DNA from 4 places in the Cohnella hashimotonis genome. Region 2 is predicted to be linked to each of the others. Evidence: riboswitches for the same ligand, from Rfam matches in the RefSeq annotation. Region 2 holds a riboswitch; each other region holds the start of a gene.

The links. A riboswitch is a leader RNA that binds a small molecule or an ion and turns the genes downstream of it on or off. The one in region 2 is predicted to bind cyclic di-AMP.
Region 1: linked by a shared signal. The riboswitch ahead of KB449_RS05185 (TrkH family potassium uptake protein) and the one ahead of KB449_RS04375 (CAP domain-containing protein) in region 2 are both predicted to bind cyclic di-AMP.
Region 3: linked by a shared signal. The riboswitch ahead of KB449_RS26755 (APC family permease) and the one ahead of KB449_RS04375 (CAP domain-containing protein) in region 2 are both predicted to bind cyclic di-AMP.
Region 4: linked by a shared signal. The riboswitch ahead of KB449_RS05925 (hypothetical protein) and the one ahead of KB449_RS04375 (CAP domain-containing protein) in region 2 are both predicted to bind cyclic di-AMP.

Annotation. Positions count from the first base shown of each region.
Region 1 covers NZ_JAGRPV010000001.1:1,326,017-1,331,420, reverse strand. Annotated here, with positions in the region: gene KB449_RS05195 (potassium channel family protein) at 1-582, opposite strand, end outside; gene KB449_RS05190 (TrkH family potassium uptake protein) at 601-1,932, opposite strand; gene KB449_RS05185 (TrkH family potassium uptake protein) at 1,970-3,313, opposite strand; cyclic di-AMP (ydaO/yuaA leader) riboswitch at 3,394-3,541, opposite strand; gene KB449_RS05180 (CPBP family intramembrane glutamic endopeptidase) at 3,815-5,404, shown strand, end outside.
Region 2 covers NZ_JAGRPV010000001.1:1,124,395-1,129,798, reverse strand. Annotated here, with positions in the region: gene KB449_RS04400 (immunoglobulin-like domain-containing protein) at 1-46, shown strand, start outside; gene KB449_RS04395 (hypothetical protein) at 12-251, shown strand; gene KB449_RS04390 (H-type small acid-soluble spore protein) at 240-416, opposite strand; gene KB449_RS04385 (hypothetical protein) at 413-598, opposite strand; gene ku (non-homologous end joining protein Ku) at 736-1,740, shown strand; cyclic di-AMP (ydaO/yuaA leader) riboswitch at 2,008-2,135, shown strand; gene KB449_RS04375 (CAP domain-containing protein) at 2,146-2,997, shown strand; gene KB449_RS04370 (hypothetical protein) at 3,089-3,319, opposite strand; gene ligD (non-homologous end-joining DNA ligase) at 3,567-4,463, shown strand; gene cls (cardiolipin synthase) at 4,488-5,404, opposite strand, start outside.
Region 3 covers NZ_JAGRPV010000001.1:6,727,422-6,732,825, reverse strand. Annotated here, with positions in the region: gene KB449_RS26760 (M4 family metallopeptidase) at 1-1,594, shown strand, start outside; cyclic di-AMP (ydaO/yuaA leader) riboswitch at 1,855-2,012, shown strand; gene KB449_RS26755 (APC family permease) at 2,113-3,930, shown strand; gene KB449_RS26750 (galactose-binding domain-containing protein) at 4,567-5,404, shown strand, end outside.
Region 4 covers NZ_JAGRPV010000001.1:1,542,056-1,547,459, reverse strand. Annotated here, with positions in the region: gene kdpB (potassium-transporting ATPase subunit KdpB) at 1-642, opposite strand, end outside; gene kdpA (potassium-transporting ATPase subunit KdpA) at 662-2,344, opposite strand; gene kdpF (K(+)-transporting ATPase subunit F) at 2,388-2,465, opposite strand; gene KB449_RS05925 (hypothetical protein) at 2,595-3,002, opposite strand; cyclic di-AMP (ydaO/yuaA leader) riboswitch at 3,114-3,277, opposite strand; gene KB449_RS05920 (ATP-binding protein) at 3,625-5,217, shown strand; gene KB449_RS05915 (response regulator) at 5,204-5,404, shown strand, end outside.

The DNA.
Region 1 (5,404 bases), 200 kb from region 2:
ATCCGTCGCCGTCGGCGCGACGATCATGCCCTTCGGCTTGTTGAGCGCTACGATACTGCAGCCGTAACGGCCGCGGGGATTGGTCTCCTCGATCGACTTGCCTGCGAGGCAGGCCGGCACGCCCAGCTCCGCGATCGTATACTTGTCCGACAGCTCGATGTAGTCGAGCAGGTTTGGCGACACGAGCTGGTGCGCGACGCGGATACCCATGTCCCGCTCCGGATAGATGACGCGGTCCACGTCCATCCGCTCGAGCACGCGCCCGTGCAGCTCGGACACCGCCTTGGCGACGACCTTCTTGACGCCCAGCTCCTTGAGCAGGATGGCCGCCAGAATGCTCGCCTGCACGTCGTCTCCGATCGCGACGACGCCGCAGTCGAAGTTGCGCGCGCCGATCGAGCGCAGCGTATCCTCGTCCGTCGCGTCCGCGATGACCGCATGGGTCAGGATGCCGCTCATCTCCTGCACCTTCTCCTCGTCCCGGTCGACGCCGAGCACCTCGTATCCCAGCTCGATCAATTCCTTGCCGATGCTGGCCCCGAACCGTCCGAGGCCGATAATTACGAATTGGTTCATTTTCATGGTGGCACGTCTCTTTCGTTATCCGATAATGATCTTGCCTTCCGCTTCCCTATAGAGCACCTTGTCCCTCTTCGGCACGAGCGCATATCCGAGCGTGAGAGGCCCGAGCCGTCCCGCGAACATCATAAGCATGATGACGATCTTGCCGAACAAGGTCAGATCGGACGTGAGCCCCAGCGACAAACCGACGGTACCGAAGGCGGACACGACCTCGAACAGGATCATGAGGAAGTGATGGTCTTCCGTCGTGGACAGAATCATGGTCGCCGCAAGCACCAACGCCAAGGCAAGAAGCGTAAGCGTCAACGCTTTATATACGCGCTCTTGCGCCAGACGGTAGCGGAACATGACGACATCCTCGCGCCCGCGGATGATCGCCCATACCGCGCCGAGCAGCGCCGCGAACGTCGTCGTCTTGATCCCGCCGCCCGTCGAGCCCGGAGACGCGCCGATGAACATCAGGATGATGATGAAAAACTGCGTCGCCTGCCGCAAATCCGCAAGGTTCAACGTATTGATCCCGGCGGTGCGGGGACTGACCGACTGCGTAAATGCGGATAAAATCTTAGTACCCGTTTTTAACGGTCCCATCGTGGCGGGATTCGAGTATTCGAATGCGAGAATAACGATGGCGCCGAACAGAATCAGCGATCCCGACATGGTCAGGACGACCTTGGAATGCAGGGACAGCCTGCGGCCGCCTCGAAGGTCCGTCAAGTCGGAGAGCACCACAAAGCCCAGGCCCCCCGTCACGATGAGCGCCATCGCGATCAGATTGACCCAAGGATCGCCCGCATAGGCAGTGAGGCTGCGGAAGCTTCCCATCAGATCGAACCCCGCGTTGTTGAAAAAGGAGACCGCATGAAAGATCCCGTAGTATATCGCTCTTCCCGGACTCATATCTCTAAGGAAGCAAGCCGTGAACAGCAAAGCGCCTGCCGCTTCGATCGACAGGGCATACAGCACGACGCGTCGGACGAGCCGTACGATCCCTTCGATGCTGCTCTGATTGAGCGCCTCCTGGAGGATCAGCCGTTCCTTGAGCGAGATGCGCCGCTTCAGGAAGATCGCGAACAACGTCGCCATCGACATGAAGCCGAGACCTCCGATCTGGATCATCGCCAGGATGACGATCTGACCGAACATGGAGTAGTGGTCGCCGGTGTCGACGACGACCAGGCCGGTGACGCAGGTGGCGGAAGTCGCCGTGAAAAGCGCGTCTATATATCGCGTCTGCACGCCGGCGCTCGAAGCGGCGGGCAGCTGCAGCAGGAAGGAGCCCAGGCCGATGATCAAGGCGAAGCCGAGCGCCAGCGTCCGCGGAGGAGAGGCAACCAGCCATGTGAACATTTTTTTGTGCAAGCCGTTCTCCTCCTTCACGCTAGGTTTACCCGATAATGATGCGGCCTTCCGCCTCGCGATACAGCGTGCGCCCGGACTTGGAGCCCAGCGCGTACGTCATCGTCAGCGGGCCGAGACGCCCGATGAACATGAGGACGATGATGAGAACCTGGCCGAATGCCGACAAGTCACCGGTTATCCCGGCGGACAATCCGACCGTCGCATAGGCGGACATGACTTCGAAAAGTATGACCAGAAACGCCTGCTCCTCGGTAATCGAGAGGATCATGACGGACGTGATGACGATCGCCAGCGACAGCATCGTAACCGTAATCGCGCGGTTGACTTTGGCCCGCTCGACGCGCAGTCCGAGCAGCACGACGTCAGTGCGGCCGCGAAGCATCGCCCAGACAGCCGCCGCAAGCACCGCGAACGCAGTCGTCTTGATGCCGCCGCCGGTGGAGCCTGGCGAGGCGCCGACGAACATGAGCAGCACCATCGCAAACTGCGTCGCGTCCCGCAAGGAGCCGATATCGACGGTGCTGACGCCGGCGGAGCGGGTGGATACGGACTGCAGCGCTGCCGCAAGCACCTTGTCTCCGAACGACAGCGGGCCGAACGTGAGCTCGTTCGTGTATTCGAAGATCAGGATGGTGACAGTGCCGAGCACGATGAGAAACGCCGATACCCAGAGCACGACTTTGGAATGGTAAGACAGCTTTCGTCGCGTCCTCAGCTCCACCAGGTCGGATAAAACGACGAAGCCTACGCCCCCGAGCACGACGAGCGCGATCGCAAGGATGTTCATATAAGGATCACCGACGTACCCGGCCATGCTGCGGAAATTGCCGAACAGATCGAAGCCGCCGTTGTTGAAAAAGGAAACGCTGTGGAACACGCCATAATAAAGCGCCTGCCTGAAATGCATCTCGTGCATGAACCGGAAGGTAAACAGCAGAGCGCCGACCGCCTCGATGCAGAGCGCATAAATGAGGACGCGCTTCACGAGACGAACGATGCCCTCGAGGCTGCCCTGGTTCATCGCTTCCTGCAGCACGAGACGATCCTTGAGCGAGAGGCGGCGTCCGGCGAAAAAAGCGAACAGCGTGCCCATCGTCATGAAGCCGAGTCCGCCGAGCTGCACGAGCACAAGGATGACCCAGCGGCCGAATACGGAGAAGTATCCAATCGTATCAAGCCGCATTAGACCCGTCACGCAGGTAGCCGAGCTGGAGACGAAAAAAGCTTCTAGCCAAGGCGTCGGCTCGCCGGACACTGTGGAGATCGGAAGTCTGAGCAGCAGCGCGCCGACGGCGATAATAAAGGCGAAACCGATCGTCAGCACGCGCGGCGGGGAAGCATATAGCCAGCCGATGATTTTCTTAAGCAAGTACGATTCACCTCATGTCGGCAAACGGTTGAAAAAGCGCGCAAAAAAAGACACTGGAGCTCCAGTGCCTTGGCGCACGGCGATCCTGTCTGGCAGCCTACGAGGTTAGCTGACGGGTTCGGGCCAGATCAGGCTGCCCTATCCGGCGCTTGACGCGCGCAGAATTCACCCCGGAAAAGCTTAAGTGGTTCCCCCGTTTTCTTTGCGGAAATTCGGCTGGGTAGTATGATGGAGAAACGATGGTTCGGATGCCATAAAAAACATTACACCGCATTATAGTCTGTCCGATAGGTACGCACAACAGCAGAAATGCGAAAAATCGCCTTGTATGAGGATATACGGACGTTATTAGGCCGTGTAACAGCTTTTTTACGGGGATTCTAGCTCTTTCTCTTGTTTTGGCTTCAATTCCTATCGATAATAAGCGGAAGGGCCAGCTATTGCCGATAAATAGAGGATGTATACGCTTTTTCAGATCAATTCGGAATCGGAGTGGATAATTTGAGATCATCCAAATGGGCTGTCGCCGCCGGAATCGGCCTTCTTATCTTCCTGTTCATGCAAGTATTGCCGGCAATCGCGCCGGCTATGAAAGGCGAATCCAAAGCGATCGGCCGCGGGGAGGCGAAGCGGATCGGCCTTGCTTACGCCGCGGAGCACTGGGGGATGGATCTCGGCGAAGGGTCCGACGCGACGATTACGCATGTGGGCGACGACCGGATGGCGGCCTATATGACCAAGCACAAGCTGACCGACGAATACGACCGCGACTGGGATGCGCGCTATCCGACGGACGTATACGCGGTCGATATCCATGCGGCCGACGGCAGCGTTGACCGCGTTTCCATCCACATGGAGACGGGCAAGGTCGTCGGCTGGGCGCGCGTCGGCGATGCCATGACCGATGTGGACAAAGCGGCCACAGGCGACGTTGACGCGCGGACAGCCGAAGCGATCGCGTGGCTGAAGACGCAGCCGGACTACGACGCCTCGGCCTGGGAGCCCACCGGCAGCCTGACGCCGGGCGGGTCGGTCGTTCTGCAGAGCCGCAAGACCGGCTTGTCGGATGCGCATGTGCAGCTGCTCGTAAAGCCCGACAAGGTGCTTACTTACCGGTACGCGCTGCCCCAGGCATTCGCGGACGAAATTGCGAAGCAGCGCAAAATCGCCGACAAGCTGTCCATGACCGGCTTCCTGCTGCCGCAGATCGTCATGTTCGTGCTCGCCGTTATTTACGCCGCGGCCTGCAGGGGATGGACGTCGTTCAAACGCGGGCTGTTCTTGTCCGCAGCCTTCTTTGTCATGTATGCGGGTTTTATGTTCAACCTGCGCCCGGGACTGCGGGCATCATCCGTTGACATGAATGCGATCGCCTCGGAAAACAACGTGTCGGCGCTGCTCGTTACGAATGTCGTCATTCTGTTTATTCAGGCGCTGCTCACGTACTTCGCCGCCGTCGGCGGCGACGGCCTGTGGCGCTCGCTGGGCCGCTCGCTCTGGCCGCGCTGGCAGGACGCGGATTACGGCAGCCAGATCATGACCGCCATGAAGCAGGGCTATATGCTCGCCGTCATCTTGCTTGCCGCCCAGGCGATCGTTTTGACGGCGCTTGGCTTGATGCTCGGCACCTATTACGGCTCCGATCCGAGCCAATCCGCCTACAATATGTATTATCCTTGGCTGCTTCCCTTGCTTGCTTGGTGCGCCGGCATCTCGGAGGAGATCCAGACTCGCTTTTTCGGCATCGGCCTTGTACGCAAATGGCTCGGCGTTTTCATCAGATCCAAACCGGCAGGCTCGCACGACGCTTCAGGCTCCCATATCGCGGTTTCCAGAGCGCTGACGGCAATCGCCGTTCTGCCCGCGACCGCCGTATGGGCGTTCGGCCACGTCGGCTATGCCGTTTTTCCGTGGCAGACCCGCTTCATCGAGCTCATGATTATCGGCGCCCTGTTCGCCTGGTTTATGCTGCGATTCGGCCTGCTAACCGTTATATTCGCCCACGTCGTTCTCGATTCTACCCTGATGGCCGTCCAGATGCTGTCCGACGGGCTGTCGTCCGACAATCTCGCAGGCTTGGTCAGCGTTCTC
Region 2 (5,404 bases):
GAAGGTTAAACTTGCTGCCGAATTCGACGTCCCCGACAAGAATTAAGAATCCGCGGGACTTCGGCGCCAATCGTGTCGAAGAAGCGCTGGGCAGCGTCTCTTTGCGGGATTTCGGTGCCAACCGTGGCGAAGAAGTGCTGTACAGCGTTTCTTGGCGGGACTTCGGTGCCATTCATGGCGAAGAGACGCTGTACAGCGTCTCTTCGTGGGACCTCGCCGCTATTTTGACCAACCCCGCGCTACTCCGTTAAGCGGTCGACAGCGACCGTCTGCACGTTTGTCGGTTTCTGCCCGACTTGAACCGTCGCCATGCCGTTCGCTTCATCCACCTCTTCGATCCAAACCGGCTGGCCTTCCAGCGATACGGCAATCATATCTTTCGATTCGAAAATTTGCTTGGCCCGCTGCGTATTCATGACGGATCGTCCCCTTCTTTTTCGCGCATCGTATCGGTTGTCGTCTCCTCGATAAGCCCGTTGTCAAAAGTCACCTGACCGCCGCCGAGCCCCTCGTTGATCATCCGGTCGATGTCCATGTCGTAGTTGTCGCGGCCTTCGTAAATGTGGTCCCGACCGTCCGCTGCGCCGTCTTCGCTCATGAACGTCGCTCCCTTCGCCCAAGGTTGTTCGTATCGAATTGAAAGATCGTCCGGTACAGGATGCCCAGACGGTATGAACTACATACGACGATGGGAATCCTGAAGGCATATAGGGATCATGAGGAGGGCTAAGCGTCATGCATACGGTATGGAAAGGCGCCATCAGCTTCGGGCTCGTGCACGTGCCCGTGAAGATGTTCACCGCAACGGAGGACAAGGACGTTCATCTGCGGCAAATTCACAAAGCTTGCGGCACGCCGATCTCCTACGCAAAAAGCTGCCCGCACTGCGAACGTGCGGTGGAGTGGGAGGAAATCACCAAGGGCTACGAATATGAAAAGGGACGGTTTGTGCTTTTTGACGAAGACGAGCTCGAGGCCATCAAGCCGGAAAATACGCGAACGATCCAGATCCTCGACTTCGTCGCGCTCGAAGAGATCGACCCGATGTTCTATCAAAAAACGTACTATCTGTCTCCCGATCAGGCCGGCGCCGGCGCCTACGGTCTGCTGCTCGAAGCGATGCGTCAATCGGGGCGGATCGGCATCGCGAAGATCGCGATTCGCAGCAAGAGCAGTCTCGCCGCCATTCGCTGCGTAGACAATTGCATCTGCATGGAGACGATGTTCTATCCGGACGAGATCCGCGCGATCTCGGGCGTGCCCGGCCTGCCGCAAAGCCAGAACGTCAACGACCGCGAGCTGGACATGGCCAAGCTGCTGATCGAGCAGCTGTCCGCGCCTTTCGATGCGGCCAAATATACGGACGATTATCGAACGGCGATGCTGGACGCCATCAACCGCAAGGTCGCCGGGCAAGGCCTCGACGTAGTCACCGCGCCGGCGGCGGAGCGGACCAACGTCATCGACCTGATGTCCGCGCTGCAGGCCAGCCTTGCCGCCGTAAAGACGGGTGACGCGCCAGCCGCCGGCGCGGCCGCCAGCCGAGGCGCCGGACGCAAGTCGGCGATACGGGGCGATACAGGCGAGGCGGGTGCGGCGCCTGCGGCCGACAAGCCGAAGCGCACGCGCGCGAAGCCAGCCGTACCCGGGGCTGCCGCAGCGGGCGGCGAGGAAGCCGTCGGCGCAAGCACCAAGGCTGCGACGTCGCGCAGACGGAAGGCAAGCGAGCCGCAGCCTTAATCGGCAGCCTTCCTCCAGTCCAGCCACCGACAAATCAGAATTTGTTTTGCGTATGGAGCCGTACCCAAGCCGTTAAGATGGGGTATGGCTCTTTTGCTTCCTTGGGCTATCGGCTTGCTAAAAAAGACGATGAGAATATTCTAAGAACCGGCGACCGGCCCTATCGAAAGCCGCGCGGGACAAGGACCGGCCGTTTTCATAATTCCCAATATATAGGCCGTGGTAATATTTATGCCGTGAACTAGCGAGATTCCGCTGATAGAATGTGAGACATCCGAGCCGAAGCCCGACAGGGCACGGGGGAACCAAGTATACGGGGTGAAGCCGCAACCGCGGCGGGGCGTACTCCGACCTAACCCGTCAGCTAACCTCGCAGGCTTACATTCTAAGGAGGAATTCGCACGTATGAATAATAAACGTATCGGTCAACTGGCTGTATCCGGCGCACTCTTGTTGTCGCTCGCCGTTCCGTTCGGCGCTTCCGCGAACGCTGCGACGACTGCCGGCACCCAGACGACACAGACTTACACATATAAGATCGACGCTTCGCAGCTTCAGCAATTGCTCGGCTCGTTCGACTGGCAATCGCTTTTGTCGCAGATGAATGGCGGTACGCTTGGCGGACTGAAGCCATCGACGCCGGTCGCGACGCCGACGACCTCGCCTGCCGCTCCCGCCCAGCCGACGACGGCTCCCGTGGCTTCGCCTAAACCGACGGCGCCCCCGGCACCGACTGCTACACCGGCACCTACAGCTACGCCGGTACCTGCGGCTACGCCGGCACCTACAGCTAAGCCGGCACCTACGGCCAAACCGTCGCCGACGACCTCGCCTTCCGTACCGGCTGGTTCAGGCAGTGGTTCTACGGGCTCCGGCACGAGCGTTCAGCGATCCGGCTTTGCCGCTCAAGTCGTCGATCTGGTCAATCAGGAACGCGCCAAAGCCGGCCTGTCCGCGCTCGCGTCCGACGCCAAACTGACGACGGTCGCCGACGCGAAGGCGAAGGATATGTACAACAACAATTACTTCGATCACAATTCGCCGACATACGGTTCGCCTTTCGATATGATGAAGCAGTTCGGCGTATCTTATAACTACGCCGGCGAAAATATCGCCATGGGCCAACAGTCGCCTACTGAGGTCATGAACGCGTGGATGAACAGCGCCGGGCACAAGGCAAACATCTTGAACGCAAACTTCAAATCGATTGGCGTCGCCTACTACAACGGCGAATGGGTACAAGAGTTCACGGGCTGATCTGAATAACAAAAAAAGAATGGCGCCGCAGTCAAGCACTTGACTGCGGCGCCATTCTTTTTAATGTTGCGACATCCGGGCGTCAACCGGGCTACATCAGCATCGGCAGCGCCAGCAGGAGCAATCCCGCCAAGCTCATCAAGCCGCCTTGCAGCCGTATACGACTTTCAGGCGCCGTCCCCTGACTTTCGGCCTCCCGATCTTGACCGCCGCGAGTGAGGACGAGCACGGTTCCGGGATGGAGTACGGCGAACAGCGACGACCCCGTCCAAAATACTAAAGCGAGCGACAACAGCGCGCCTGCGTGCTGTAGCAGCGGCATATCCGTAGCGATCCCTCCCCAAGCGCTTTCCTTATTGTTGTATGAGCGTGCGGAGGCAAAAGTGCGGAAAATGCGGTTTGATCGCAAGGCGGTCAGTAACCGCCAATCGCTCCGACAAACGAGTCGCCAGGACGGCTGTCGGGAAGGGCCATGGGGATGGCCATAGGGATGGGGCGCCGGATTACCGGCTAAACTAGGGAGAGCGCCGTCTCTTCAAAGGGATGGCTTCAGAACGGAGGAACGCGTTATGGCACCGGCCACGATGTCCCCGGTCACGCTTCGGCTCGGCGACCGCGAGCTGCTCATCTCTCATCCCGACAAACTGCTCTGGCCAGACATGGGCATCGATAAGCTTCGCTACGTCCAAACGCTGGCGGAGTTGGCGCCCTATCTGCTGCCTCACAGCGAAGGCCGTTTTTTAACGACGATTCGTTTTCCCGAAGGCTATGCGGGCAAGTCCTTTTATCAAAAAAACGCACCTACGCCGGTTCCCGATTATGTCAGAATCGAGACCGAAGGCGGCATCCGTTACGTCGTGCTCGACTCGCTGCCGACTCTGCTCTGGATGGGCAGCCTGTATGCGCTGGAATTCCACGTATCCTGCGAGCGCATCGCCCAGCCGCAGCCCGACCGCTGGATGCTGGATATCGATCCGAGCCTCGAGGTCGAGCCGAGAATCATGGAGGCTGCGGACAAAGTGGGCGATCTGCTCCACTCGCTCGGTCTTGAAGCGGTCCCCAAAACGTCCGGCGCGACGGGCATCCAGGTCGTCATGCGCATCGAGCCCGGTCCGACCTACGACGATCTCCGCCGGTTCGGCAAGTTCGTGTCCGAGTATTTGACCGCAAAAAATCCGCAGCTCTTCACCGTCGAACGGCTGAAGAAAAACCGCGGATCGCTCATTTACCTCGATTACCTGCAATTTTACCCCGGCCGCACGCTCGTCTCCGCCTACTCGCCGCGCGCCCGCGCGGGAGCGCCGGTATCGACGCCGCTCGATTGGAGCGAGGTGCGGGCCGATCCGAGCCCGACCGACTTCAACCTCTTGAACATCGCCGCGCGGCTGCGGGAGCGGGGCGATCTTATCGGCTCGATGAAGCCGCAGCGGCTGGGAGACGTATTGAAGCAGCTTAAGCCTAATTGAGGCGCCTTTCTTCAATAGATGATGCTACAGCAGCGGGGACAGCATGCGGCATAGCGCCTCCGCGGCCTTGCGTCCGCCGGAGCGCTTGCGAAACGACGACAGCTCCAGCTCCCTGCTGTCCTTCAGATCCTGCTGGAAGTCGCGCTCAAGCGCGGCGATCGCGTCCTGGTGGAACAGGTAGGCATTCGTCTCGAAGTTGCTGAAGAAGCTGCGCAGATCCATGTTCGCCGTCCCCACCGAAGCGATCAGGTCGTCGACGATGACGACTTTTGCATGAATGAAGCCGCGCTCATACTGCCAAAAGCGGATGCCGCAGCTCATCATTTCGTCCACGTAGGACATCGTCGCCGCATGCACGAGCTTCGTATCGGGAATCAGCGGCACGATCATGCGGACATCGACGCCGCTCATCGCGGCCGTCTTGAGCGCCATAACAACGCCTGCGCTCGGGATAAAGTAAGGCGTAGTAATCCAGATCCGCCGTTTCGCCGTCGCCAGCGCCGCGAACAACGTCTCATGGATCGCATCCGCCCTTCTGTTCGGTCCCCCCGCGACGATCTGCACGACCTCGTATCCCGCACAGCCATGCTCCGGCAGAAATCCGGGATCGCTCGGCCGCTGCTTGGTCGCGAGCTCCCAGTCCTTCAAGAACACCTCCTGCAGCCCGTATACCGCGTCGCCCTCCAGCTCGAGATGCGTATCGCGCCAAAAGCCGAGCTTTTTGTGTCTGCCCAAATATTCCTCGCCCACATTGATGCCGCCGACGAAGCCTTTGGTGCCGTCTACGACAAGAATCTTGCGGTGATTGCGGTAATTCATGCGCTTCTTCATAAAAGCCGGACGGAGCGGGAAAAAGCAGGCGTATTCGGCGCCGGCCTCCTCGAACGCGGCGAAAAAGGACCTGCTCAGCTTGACGCTGCCGATTCCGTCGTAAATGAGCC
Region 3 (5,404 bases), 5.6 Mb from region 2:
CGGCCTGTTTTCAGGTTTGGCCGGAGATACCCTGACGCTGGCCCCGAGCGCAAAGGAAGGCGTGTTCACGCTGGTCGCGACAAGTGCCGGCGCGACGACGATAACGACATACGGAGACTATCAAGGTGCTCTTTTCAGTCCGATCATCTCGGTCTCCACGCCGCTGAATGCATGCCCGATCGTCGTGGATACGAACACCGGCAATCCAGGCACAGGCAATCCAGGCACAGGCAATCCAGGTACCGGTACACCCGGAACCGGCACGCCAGGCACTGGCGCACCCGGCGGGAGCGCGCCTGCAGACGCATCCGGCGGCGAACCGACGGTTGCGGGCGGGACGGTCAAGCTAGCCGCAGCCGATCTGAAGTCGACGCAGGAAACCGGCGCCGACGGACGCTCGATCGCCATCGTCGAGCCCGACGCCGACAAGCTGAAGCAAGCCCTGAAGCTTGCGGGCGAGCAGACGACAGCAGTCGGCACGGCGTTCAAGCTTATCCTGCCCGTCGGCGCAATCGGAGACGGCGTCAAGGTACGGCTGCCGTCCGGAACGCTCACAGCCGCTTCGGTCCAGTCCGCCGGACTGACGCTCGTCGTACAGACCGACCGAGTGACGTACGAGATTCCCGCCAAGCTGCTTGGCAGTTCGATGCTCGCGCAAGCCTGGGGGACGTCGTCCTTGCCGGACGACCTGCAGCTCGAGTTCGGCATCGTCAAGCCTGCGCAGTCAGAGCAGGCTAAGTCCCTGCAATTGCTGCGAACGGACGGTTATGCGGCAATATCCGACTTTCTCGACTTTACGATCGAGCTGGCTTCCGGCGGGAAGAAAAAAGAGCTGAAAAACTTTAACGGCATTTATGTCACCAAACGCATCAGCATCGACGCTCCGGCCGCTGCGGGGGAGGTAACGGCGCTGACGTACGATTCCGTGTCCGGACAGCTCGCGTTCGTCCCCGCGGCGATCTCCGTCTCCGAGGGCCGGCTGACGGCGGCGATCCGGACGCCGCACAACAGCCTGTATGTGCTGGCGCAGACCGGCAAGTCCTTCGCCGACATCGCGACCCACCCCGATCGCGCCGCGATCGAAAAGATGGCAGCCAAAAAGCTCGTGCTCGGCGCCGGAGCAGGACGGTTTCAACCGGACCGGACGGTGACGAGAGCCGAATTCGCGGCCTTGCTCGCGAGAGCGCTCGGTCTGCAGACGCTGCCCGCAGCGCCTGCGTTCGCCGACGTGAAGGCAGGCGCCTGGTATGGCGCGCCGGTAACAACGGCGGTGAGCGCGGGCCTGATCTCGGGGTACGGCAACGGGAGCTTCGGTCCGGGCGGCGTCATCAATCGTCAAGAGTTGGCTGTCATGCTTGGCAGAGCGATCGCTTATGCGGGTGGGCTGCCTAAGGATGCTGGGAAGGCAAGCTCCGGCGCTTCTGTCGATGCGGCGAAGATTCCCGCCTGGGCTGCCGCCGACGCGCAGGCGCTGCTCGCTGCAGGCATTATGCGGAACAGAGCGGACGGCTCGTTCGCGCCTGCAGCTCCGGTTACCAGGGCCGAGGCTGCCGTATCGCTCATGCGGATGCTGGAAAGGCTGCAGCTCATTTAAAGTCTTTTTCGAAATAACGCCCTGTCCTCCTGTTTGCCGGGAGGCGGGGCGATTTTTTTCGATTCTCATCCAAACGCGGAAAGCCGAAGGCGTAGAAACTTCAATAAATCGAGCGCGAACGTGCGCGACTGCGATAATGCAAGAGCCGTATGAATGTAACCGTTCTCTTGCCGTGTTAAAAGGCTGCCGCGCTGTTTCATCCCCTTCGGCGGCAGTTTACATGAAGATGGAACGTAACGTATGATTCATTTCGTGATTCAACATCCTAATCGCTGAATCCCGCACAATGCGGGAACGGGGGAACCAACCGGGTGCCGCACATGCGCCCAGGGGTGAATCGCTTGGCTATGCCAGGCGTAGGGCTGCTTGCCGGGCCCGAATCCGACAGCTAACCTCGCAAGCGTCCGGAAGAGGAACCTGCGCCGCTATTCGCTTAAGAATAAGCTGCGGGAGATCCTTTCCTGCGGCTTTTTTTTGATGCATTTCCGCGGTGCCGGTACAGCAAAGGAGATAACCCCATGGTCAGCAAAGTTAAAAGGCTACTGATCGGCAGACCGATGAAAAGCGCGGAGATCGAAGGCGCCAAGCTGGGAAAATTCAAGGCGCTGGCCGTCTTGTCGTCCGACGCGCTGTCGTCTGTCGCGTACGGTACGGAGCAGATTCTGATCGTCCTCATGGCGGCAGGCTTCGCGGCTGTCTGGTACTCGGTGCCGATCTCGCTGGCGGTGCTCGGCCTTTTATTTATTCTCATCCTGTCTTATCGCCAGACCATTTATGCCTATCCGGCCGGCGGCGGCGCCTATATCGTGGCCAAGGACAATCTCGGCATCTCCACGGGACTTCTGGCCGGAGGCTCGCTGCTGGTCGACTATATATTGACCGTTGCGGTCAGCTCGTCCGCAGGGACGGACGCGATCACGTCGGCTTTCCCTTCGCTGCACGAACATCGCGTCCTTATCGCGCTCGTCATCATCCTGATCCTGACCGTCATGAACCTCCGCGGCGTGACCGAGTCCGCGTCTGTGCTCGCGACGCCGATCTATCTGTTCGTTGTTGCCATCTTCGTGCTCATCGCCGTCGGCATCATCAAGTATGCAACGGGCGGCGCACCCGCTCACGTGCCGGAATTCGGCGCTGCGGTGTCCAACGTCAGCCTCTTCCTGCTGCTCAAGGCTTTTAGCTCGGGCTGCTCGGCGCTCACGGGCGTCGAGGCCGTGTCCAACGCCATTCCCAACTTCAAGAAGCCGGCCGAACGCAACGCCGCCGCTACGCTGATCATGATGGGCACGATCCTGGGCGCGATGTTTATCGGCATCAGCTTGCTCGCTTACTGGTACGGCGTGGCGCCGGACGAAAAGCAGACGGTCGTCTCGCAAATCGCCGAATCGACGTTCGGGCGGGGCACGATCTACTACGTCATTCAAGCGCTGACTGCGCTGATTCTCGTGCTGGCGGCGAATACGGCGTATTCCGCGTTCCCGCTGCTGGCGTTCATGCTGGCCAAGGATAAATACATGCCGCACGCCTTCATGGTTCGCGGCGACCGGCTCGGCTACTCGAACGGCATTATTTTCCTCGGCGTATTCTCCGCGCTGCTGGTCATTATTTTCCACGGCAACACCGAGAACCTGATCCCGCTATACGCCGTCGGCGTCTTCATCCCGTTCACGCTGTCGCAGCTCGGCATGATGGTGCGGTGGATCCGGCTCCGTCCGCAAGGTTGGGTGACGCGCCTGATCGTCAACACGATCGGCATGCTGACGACGCTGAGCATCACGCTCATCTTCATTTTCACCAAGTTCACGCATGTGTGGATGGTGTTCGTCTTCCTGCCGGTCGTCATGTGGACATTTTTCGCCATCGCGCGCCACTACCGCAACACCGCCGACGAGCTTCGCATCGACCCGACCAAGGAGAAGCCGTGCATCAAGGGCAGCACGATCGTCGTGCCGGTCGCGGGGGTCACCCGCGTCGTCATGAATTCGCTCAGCTATGCCAAGTCGCTGACCGACAACGTCGTTGCCGTCTACGTCGGCTTCGATGACGAGGAGATCGAGCGCATGGAAAAAAGATGGGCCGACTGGGATCCCGGCGTCCGGCTCATCACGCTGAGATCCAGCTATCGCAGCATTATCCGCCCGATCATGAAGTTCATCGACACAATCGAGTGGAAAACCGCCGAAACGGACCACATCACCGTCCTCATCCCGCAGTTCATCGCCAAGCACTGGTGGCAGCACATTTTGCACAATCAGTCGAGTCTGCTGCTCCGCGCTTATCTGTACAACCAGAAGGACGTCATCATCGCGACCGTGCCTTACCATTTGCGCCGCTGACGTCCATCGTGAGCCATCCAACCGTCTCGTCCGCGATTTTGCGGGCGAGTCGGTTTCGTTTCGGGCAAAATCAATCGACAGGGCACTGTTATGGCGCCATACAATGCCTAACCCCGCCGGATAACGATGTGCGGCATCGTTATTCCGTGCGCTGAGGCCGATTTTCGACCAATAAGAATGTGCCGCATCGCTATATCGCCCAACCTGCGCACGAACCGCGCCACCCGCCAAACGCCACCCCGCAAGCACCGTCACACCAATCACCATCACACCAATCACCATCACACCAAGCACCATAACACCAAGCACCATAACACCAAGCACCATAACACCAAGCACCATAACACCAAGCACCATCACGCCAAGCACCATCACACCCAGCGCCACCACGCCAGGTTCCGCAACGCTTTCTGTGGTCTCGGTCCCACCACGCCGATGAATCGTAATTCCGCACACACATCGCATAGGAATGTACATCGTCGGACTGGCTTGTAAGCGCTTATAATTTAAAGGAAGCATCATCCATATTCGGGAGGAGGAGGTTTGTGGCAGCGCGGGCTTTATCGGGCATCTCTGATCAGCCGCCCAGGTCGGAAGGGAAAAAAATCGAGTTATCCATTTAAAAGGAGGCAGATGATGTTCATGCAACTGCATACGGGGAAACGGAAGCCGTGGACGGCTTCTTTGCTGGCTCTCGCGCTGATGGCCGGACTGCTCGCCAACTTGGCCGGGCTTCAAGCATCCAAGGCTTATGCCGACGGCCCGAATCTGGCGGCGAACAAACCTGTGACCGCAAGCTCATACGCAGATGTGTACCAAGCGGGCAATGCCGTGGACGGCAACGCCGGCACCTACTGGGAGAGCGCGAACAACGCATTTCCGCAATGGATTCGAGTTGACCTGGGCGCAGCCTCTACTGTTAATCAAGTCGTGCTGAAGCTGCCGTCCGGATGGGGGACGCGCTCCCAGACGCTGTCCGTGCAGGGCAGTCTGAACGATTCGAGTTACAGCACGCTTGCGGCCTCCGCGTCTTATTCATTTAACCCGGCTACCGGCAACGCGGTGACGATCAGCTTCGCCGCCGCCAGCGCGCGCTACATCAAGGTTAACTTCACGGCCAACAGCGCTTGGCCGGCCGGTCAGATATCCGAATTCGAGGTGTACGGCGCCGTCACGCCGCCGGCCAATAATGTGTATGAAGCAGAGGCCGCTGCGCTGTCCGGCGGAGCCAAAGTAAACACGGACCACCCGGGGTACACGGGGACTGGGTTCGTCGACGGCTATTGGACGCAAGGCGCGCAGACGCAGTTTACCGTCAATGCCGCAGCCGCCGGCAACTACGCGATCGCGCTCAAGTACGGCAACGCGAACGGCGCGGCCAGAACGCTGAGCGTTTACGTGAACGGCACGAAGGTCAAGCAGACGACACTCGCCAATCTCGCCAATTGGGACACGTGGGGAACCCAGTCCGAGA
Region 4 (5,404 bases), 420 kb from region 2:
GGGGGTCTTCTGCCGCTTGGCGCCTTCGACGAGCGCGATCATCCGATCGATGAACGTCTCGCCGGGATCGCTCGTAATACGGATCTTGATCCGGTCGCTGACAACCCGCGTGCCGCCCGTTACCGAGTTGAAGTCCCCGCCCGCCTCCTTGATGACAGGCGCGGATTCGCCGGTGATCGCGGACTCGTCGACGGATGCCAGCCCCTCGATCACTTCGCCGTCCCCGGGAATCATCTCTCCCTGCGAGACGACGACGATATCTCCCTTGCGAAGCTCGGTCGAGGGCACCGTTTTTACGCCGCCGCCGTTAACGACCTTATTGGCGGTAATTTCTTTTTTCGTCCGCTTCAGCGTATCGGCCTGCGCCTTGCCTCTGCCCTCGGCCAGCGCTTCGGCGAAGTTGGCGAACAGCACCGTGAACAGCAGGATCAGAAATACCGTCAGATTGAAGCCGATGCGGTCCTTCGCATCGAAGTAACCGGGAAAGAGCGTCATGAGCAGCACGATGACCGTGCCGACCTCGACAACGAACATGACCGGATTTTTCATCATGACCGCCGGATTCAGCTTGATCGCGCTCGCCTTCAGGGCGTCTGCGACCAGCGGTCCGGAAAACATGCTTTTTTTGCGTTTATCGTTCACGGCTGCTTCACTCCATCTCTTATTGGCGAATCGTCAGATGCTCCGCGACGGGTCCGAGCACGATCGCAGGCAGGAAGGTCAGCGCGCCGATCAGAATGACCGTCCCGATCAGCAGGAAGGTGAACAGCGCGTTATCCGTGCGGAACGTGCCGATCGTCTCGGGCACCCATTGCTTGCGCGTCATCGAACCGGCGACGGCCAGCAGCGCGATCATCGAAACGTAGCGTCCGAAAAACATGACGAGGCCGGTCGTAACATTCCAGAACGGCGTATTGTCCGCCAAGCCTTCAAAGCCTGAGCCGTTGTTGGCGGCAGAAGACGTATATTCGTACAGCACCTGCGAGATGCCGTGAAAACCGGGATTCGATATCGATCCCTTGCCCAGATCGGTCAGGAAGGCGATCGCCGTCGGCGCCAAGATGATGAACGGATGGGCCAGTATCGCGACCGCGATCAGCTTCATCTCGCGCGGCTCGATCTTGCGTCCGAGGAACTCCGGCGTCCGGCCGACCATGAGGCCGCAGATGAACACGGCGAGCATCGCGTACATCAGCATGTTGACGAGGCCGACGCCTTTGCCGCCGAATACGACGTTCAGCATCATCTCGGCGAGCGGCACCAGACCGCCTAGCGGAGTCAGCGTATCGTGCATATTGTTGACCGTGCCCGTCGTCGCCGCCGTCGTCACCGTCGTGAACAGCGCGGACTGAGCGATGCCGAAGCGAACTTCCTTCCCTTCCATGCTGCCCTGCGAAGCGTCGATGCCGAGCGCTTCCAGCGCGGGATTGCCGCTCTTCTCCGCCGTGTAGGCGACCGTCAGAAACACGAGGAACAGCGCCATCATCGCCGAGAAAATAACCCAGCCGTGCTTGCGGCTCTTCGCAAATCGGCCATACGTGAAGGGCAGCGCCGCGGGCAATGCCCACATCGACAGAATCTCGATCACGTTGGTCAACGCGCTTGGATTCTCGAACGGATGCGCCGAGTTCGCGCCGAAAAAGCCGCCGCCGTTCGTGCCCAGATGCTTGATCGCTTCCAGCGAGGCGACCGGTCCGATAGCGATCTGCTGCGCGGCGCCCTGCAGCGTCGTCACCGACAGCGTCGGATCCAGCGTTTGCGGCACCTGCAGCGCCACCAATACGAGCGTTACGAGAATGGCAAGCGGGAAAAAAATCCGGGTGTGCGATTTGACGAAGTCCTCGAAGAAGTTGCCCAGCGTCCTTCCTTTGCTCGTAATGCCTCTGACAAAAGCCACCGCCACCGAGAACCCGGTCGCCGCGGACGTGAACATCATCATCATGATGACCGCCATCTGCGAAAAGTAGCTTAAGCCCGTCTCGCCGCTGTAATGCTGCAGGTTCGTATTCGTAATGAAGCTGATGACCGTATTGAGGACCAGCGTCGGCTCCATGTTGCCGATGCCGTTCGGATTGAAAGGCAGTCCGCTTTGTATCCGCAGCAGAATGTAGCTGACCGCCACGAGCACGAAGTTGGTCGCGACGAAGCTGAGCGCGTACCGCTTCCAGCTCATCCCCGGACGGACTTTAAGTCCGAGTATCGCGAAGATCGGCTTCTCGGCCCAGCCGAACAGTCCGTCGGTCCGATTGGGAGCGTTGGAGAAGACGTGGAAAACATAATTTCCGAGCGGCTTGGCGATCAGCACGAGAATGCCGATGACGATGACGATTTGCAAGAGATCCATGGCCTTTCCTCCTTGGGCTAAAGCGACTCAGATAAGCGTATCGTTAAAATTTCTCCGGGTGCAGCAAGGCGTACACCAGGTAGATCAGCAGCAGGCCGGTGAAAATCAGCACGATCGTCATGCGCGCTCGCCTCCCGCATCGTCGATCGATTTGTCGCACCAGATTACGAATCCGGCGACAAGCGCAAAGGCGGCGAGTAACGTCAACGTCATCCAAATATCGAGCAAGGTCATACACTCCTTTTTAAAATCAATCGAGCAGACGGCTGAGCAAAAATCCGACTTCCCCGGTTTGCGTACGCACCACGTATCTCGCGCCCAGCTTTTTGTAAATGACTTCCGGATGCCAGGCATGCGTAACGACAGTAATCGCAAGACACGAGCACCCGGTCGCCCATTGCAAATACCGGCAGGTCAGCGGCAGGCTGGATTCGAAAATGAACACCCGTCCGATCGGAAATGCGGGCGCGGCGGCGTTCTCGTTGATACAGGAAGTATTTACATGCACAACTTCGCTTACTCCGATCTTCCGCAGCGCCTTTTCTTCTCTGCCGTTGTTCGTAAGCGCGGCTACAGGCAGCTTTTTGTACAGCGCCTGGCGAATGAAGTCTCTCCCCGCCGCATCCGACGCAGCCACTAAAATACGACGTTGTTCCATAAGCTCCCCCTCCTAAGTAGGAAGAAGGCAACAAAAAAGAAGCCCGGCAAAGGAGGAACCTTTCCCGCGGCTTCTGATCAAGACCGTCGTCTTGGATCGCGCGCGACAAGTGTTGCCTCTCCGATACGCTTGCGAGGTTAGCTGTCGGATTCGGGCGCGAGAGCCGCCCTACGCCGGGCACTGTCATGTGCCTGGCGATTCACCCCGTGGAGCCGTATATGGCCCCGATTGGTTCCCCCGTTCCTGCTCGTTCCAGGATTCAGCGTCTAACGATTTTGTGAAAGCCATTTGTTAAAACAGTCTCGCAATCCCTTCCCTCATCAAACCGTCAATCCGCTGCCTCCGTGCTAGCCAGGCACCGTTCTGCACGTATCTTACGCCCGGCTGAACTTGCTGTAAAGGAACCCAAATCGGATTTAAATGGATATTCGATTAAAATCGATAGAAATGGAAATAAAAAAGGTACTGTTCTCCCGTTTTCTCTCGAATACTGAATATTATTAAGATTATGAGTGATTTTTATAGTATTTTTACACCTCTTTACGGTTTATTTTCTTCGCTGTTTACAGTAACCTTAAGGAAAACGAGTCCGGAAATTCGTGCGGGCGGGAAGTGTAAATTCGTGCGGAACCTGCAAGCTTTATGGGCGCGCTGGCGGCCTTATGCAAGCATCACCCTTCTGGTCGCGCTCATGACGGTCGTCATGCATGTGCTCGGCCTCGCGTTCGATCTGGTGAATATTGCGCTGATCTATTTATTTCCGATCCTCGTCAGCGCGGTCTGGTGGGGTCTTCGCCCTGCGATCTATGCGGCCGTACTCGCGATCGTCGCGCTGGATTTCTTTTTTGTCCCGCCGACGCTCAGCTTCTCGGTGGCGGACCTGCGTTATTTGGTATCGTTCGCCGTCTACGTGGCCGTCGCCGCGCTGACCGCCAGCCTGGCTTCAAGGCTCAAGCAGCAGTTGCTTTATGCCAAGCAGAGAGAAGCGCAGACGACGGCGCTATATACGCTGAGCAGGCAGATGAACGCGATCACCGACGTGAACGTGTTGCTCGATAACGTCTCCCGTCAAGCGGCGCAATCGATGGGCAGCGAGGTCGCCATTTATATGCCGGACGCAAAGGGCACTCTGGTGCTTAGCCACCGCTCCGCCGCGGATAGCGATTGGGGACGAGGCGAAGCGGAAAAAGCGACCGCCAAGCTGGCCTTCGATCACGGCGAAGCGATCGGCTATGGCTCGCATACGCTGCGCGACGCGCCCGGCTGCTATTTGCCGCTGCGAACCGAGGAGCGCGTATACGGCGTGCTCGCGCTTAATCTGAAGGAGCGGAAGAGCTTGTTTACTGCCGGACAGCGAGAAATGCTCGAGGCGCTTGGCGGACTGGCCGCTAGCGCCGTCGCCCGCGCGAAGCTGGCCGAGGAAGCCAAGATCGCGCATCTGACGGCCGAATCGGAACGTCTGCGCACGGCGATCCTGGATTCCGTTTCCCATGAGCTGCGGACGCCGCTTGCCGCGATCATCGGCTCCGCCACCGTGCTGGCGTCGGACGACGCGCCGTTCACCTCCGAGGACCGGAAGGAGTTGTCGATCAATATTCGCGACGGCGCGCTGCGGATGAACCGGCTGGTGAAAAATCTGCTCAGCATGGTGCAGCTCGAGAGCGGCATGCTGCGGCTGCGGAGAAACTGGTGCGACGTTGAGGATCTGGTCGGGGTAACGCTGGCCCAGGTTCAGGACTACAAGGAGCATCGCAAGTTTAGAGTGCGGCTGCCCGAACACGTCCCGTTGGTATCGGGCGACGAAGTGCTGCTGGAGCAAATGCTGGCGAACGTCGTCGGCAATGCGATCAAGTACAGCCCGGATTACAGCGAGATCGACATCGCGGTGTCGTTCGACTCGGACACACTGGTCATTGCGGTGGCCGATCAGGGGATCGGACTTGCGGAGGAGGAATACGGGCGGATATTCGACAAGTTTTATCGTGCCGATGCCACGAGGCAAGTAACGGGCACGGGCTTGGGCCTCGCCATCTGCAAAGGAATCGCGGAGCTGCACGGCGGCACGATATCGGGAAGGCGCAACGAGCCGCATGGCACGGTAATGACGATCGCGCTTCCGCTGGGCGATGCCGGCGAACGGCAGGACCGGCGGGACTGGCAGGACCGGCAGGATCGGTTAAAGGAACAGGAAACGGAGAACGATGGCGATGAATGAGCAAGGCGCACGAATTTTGATCGTGGATGACGAGCCGCAAATTCGCAAGCTGCTTCGCGTAACTTTACAGGCATACCGATTCGTCATTCACGAGGCGGCGACCGGCGAGGAAGGGCTGCAGCAGGCGGCGCTGGTTCGGCCGGATTTGATTTTGCTTGATCTCGGGCTGCCGGATCTGCCGGGCCTG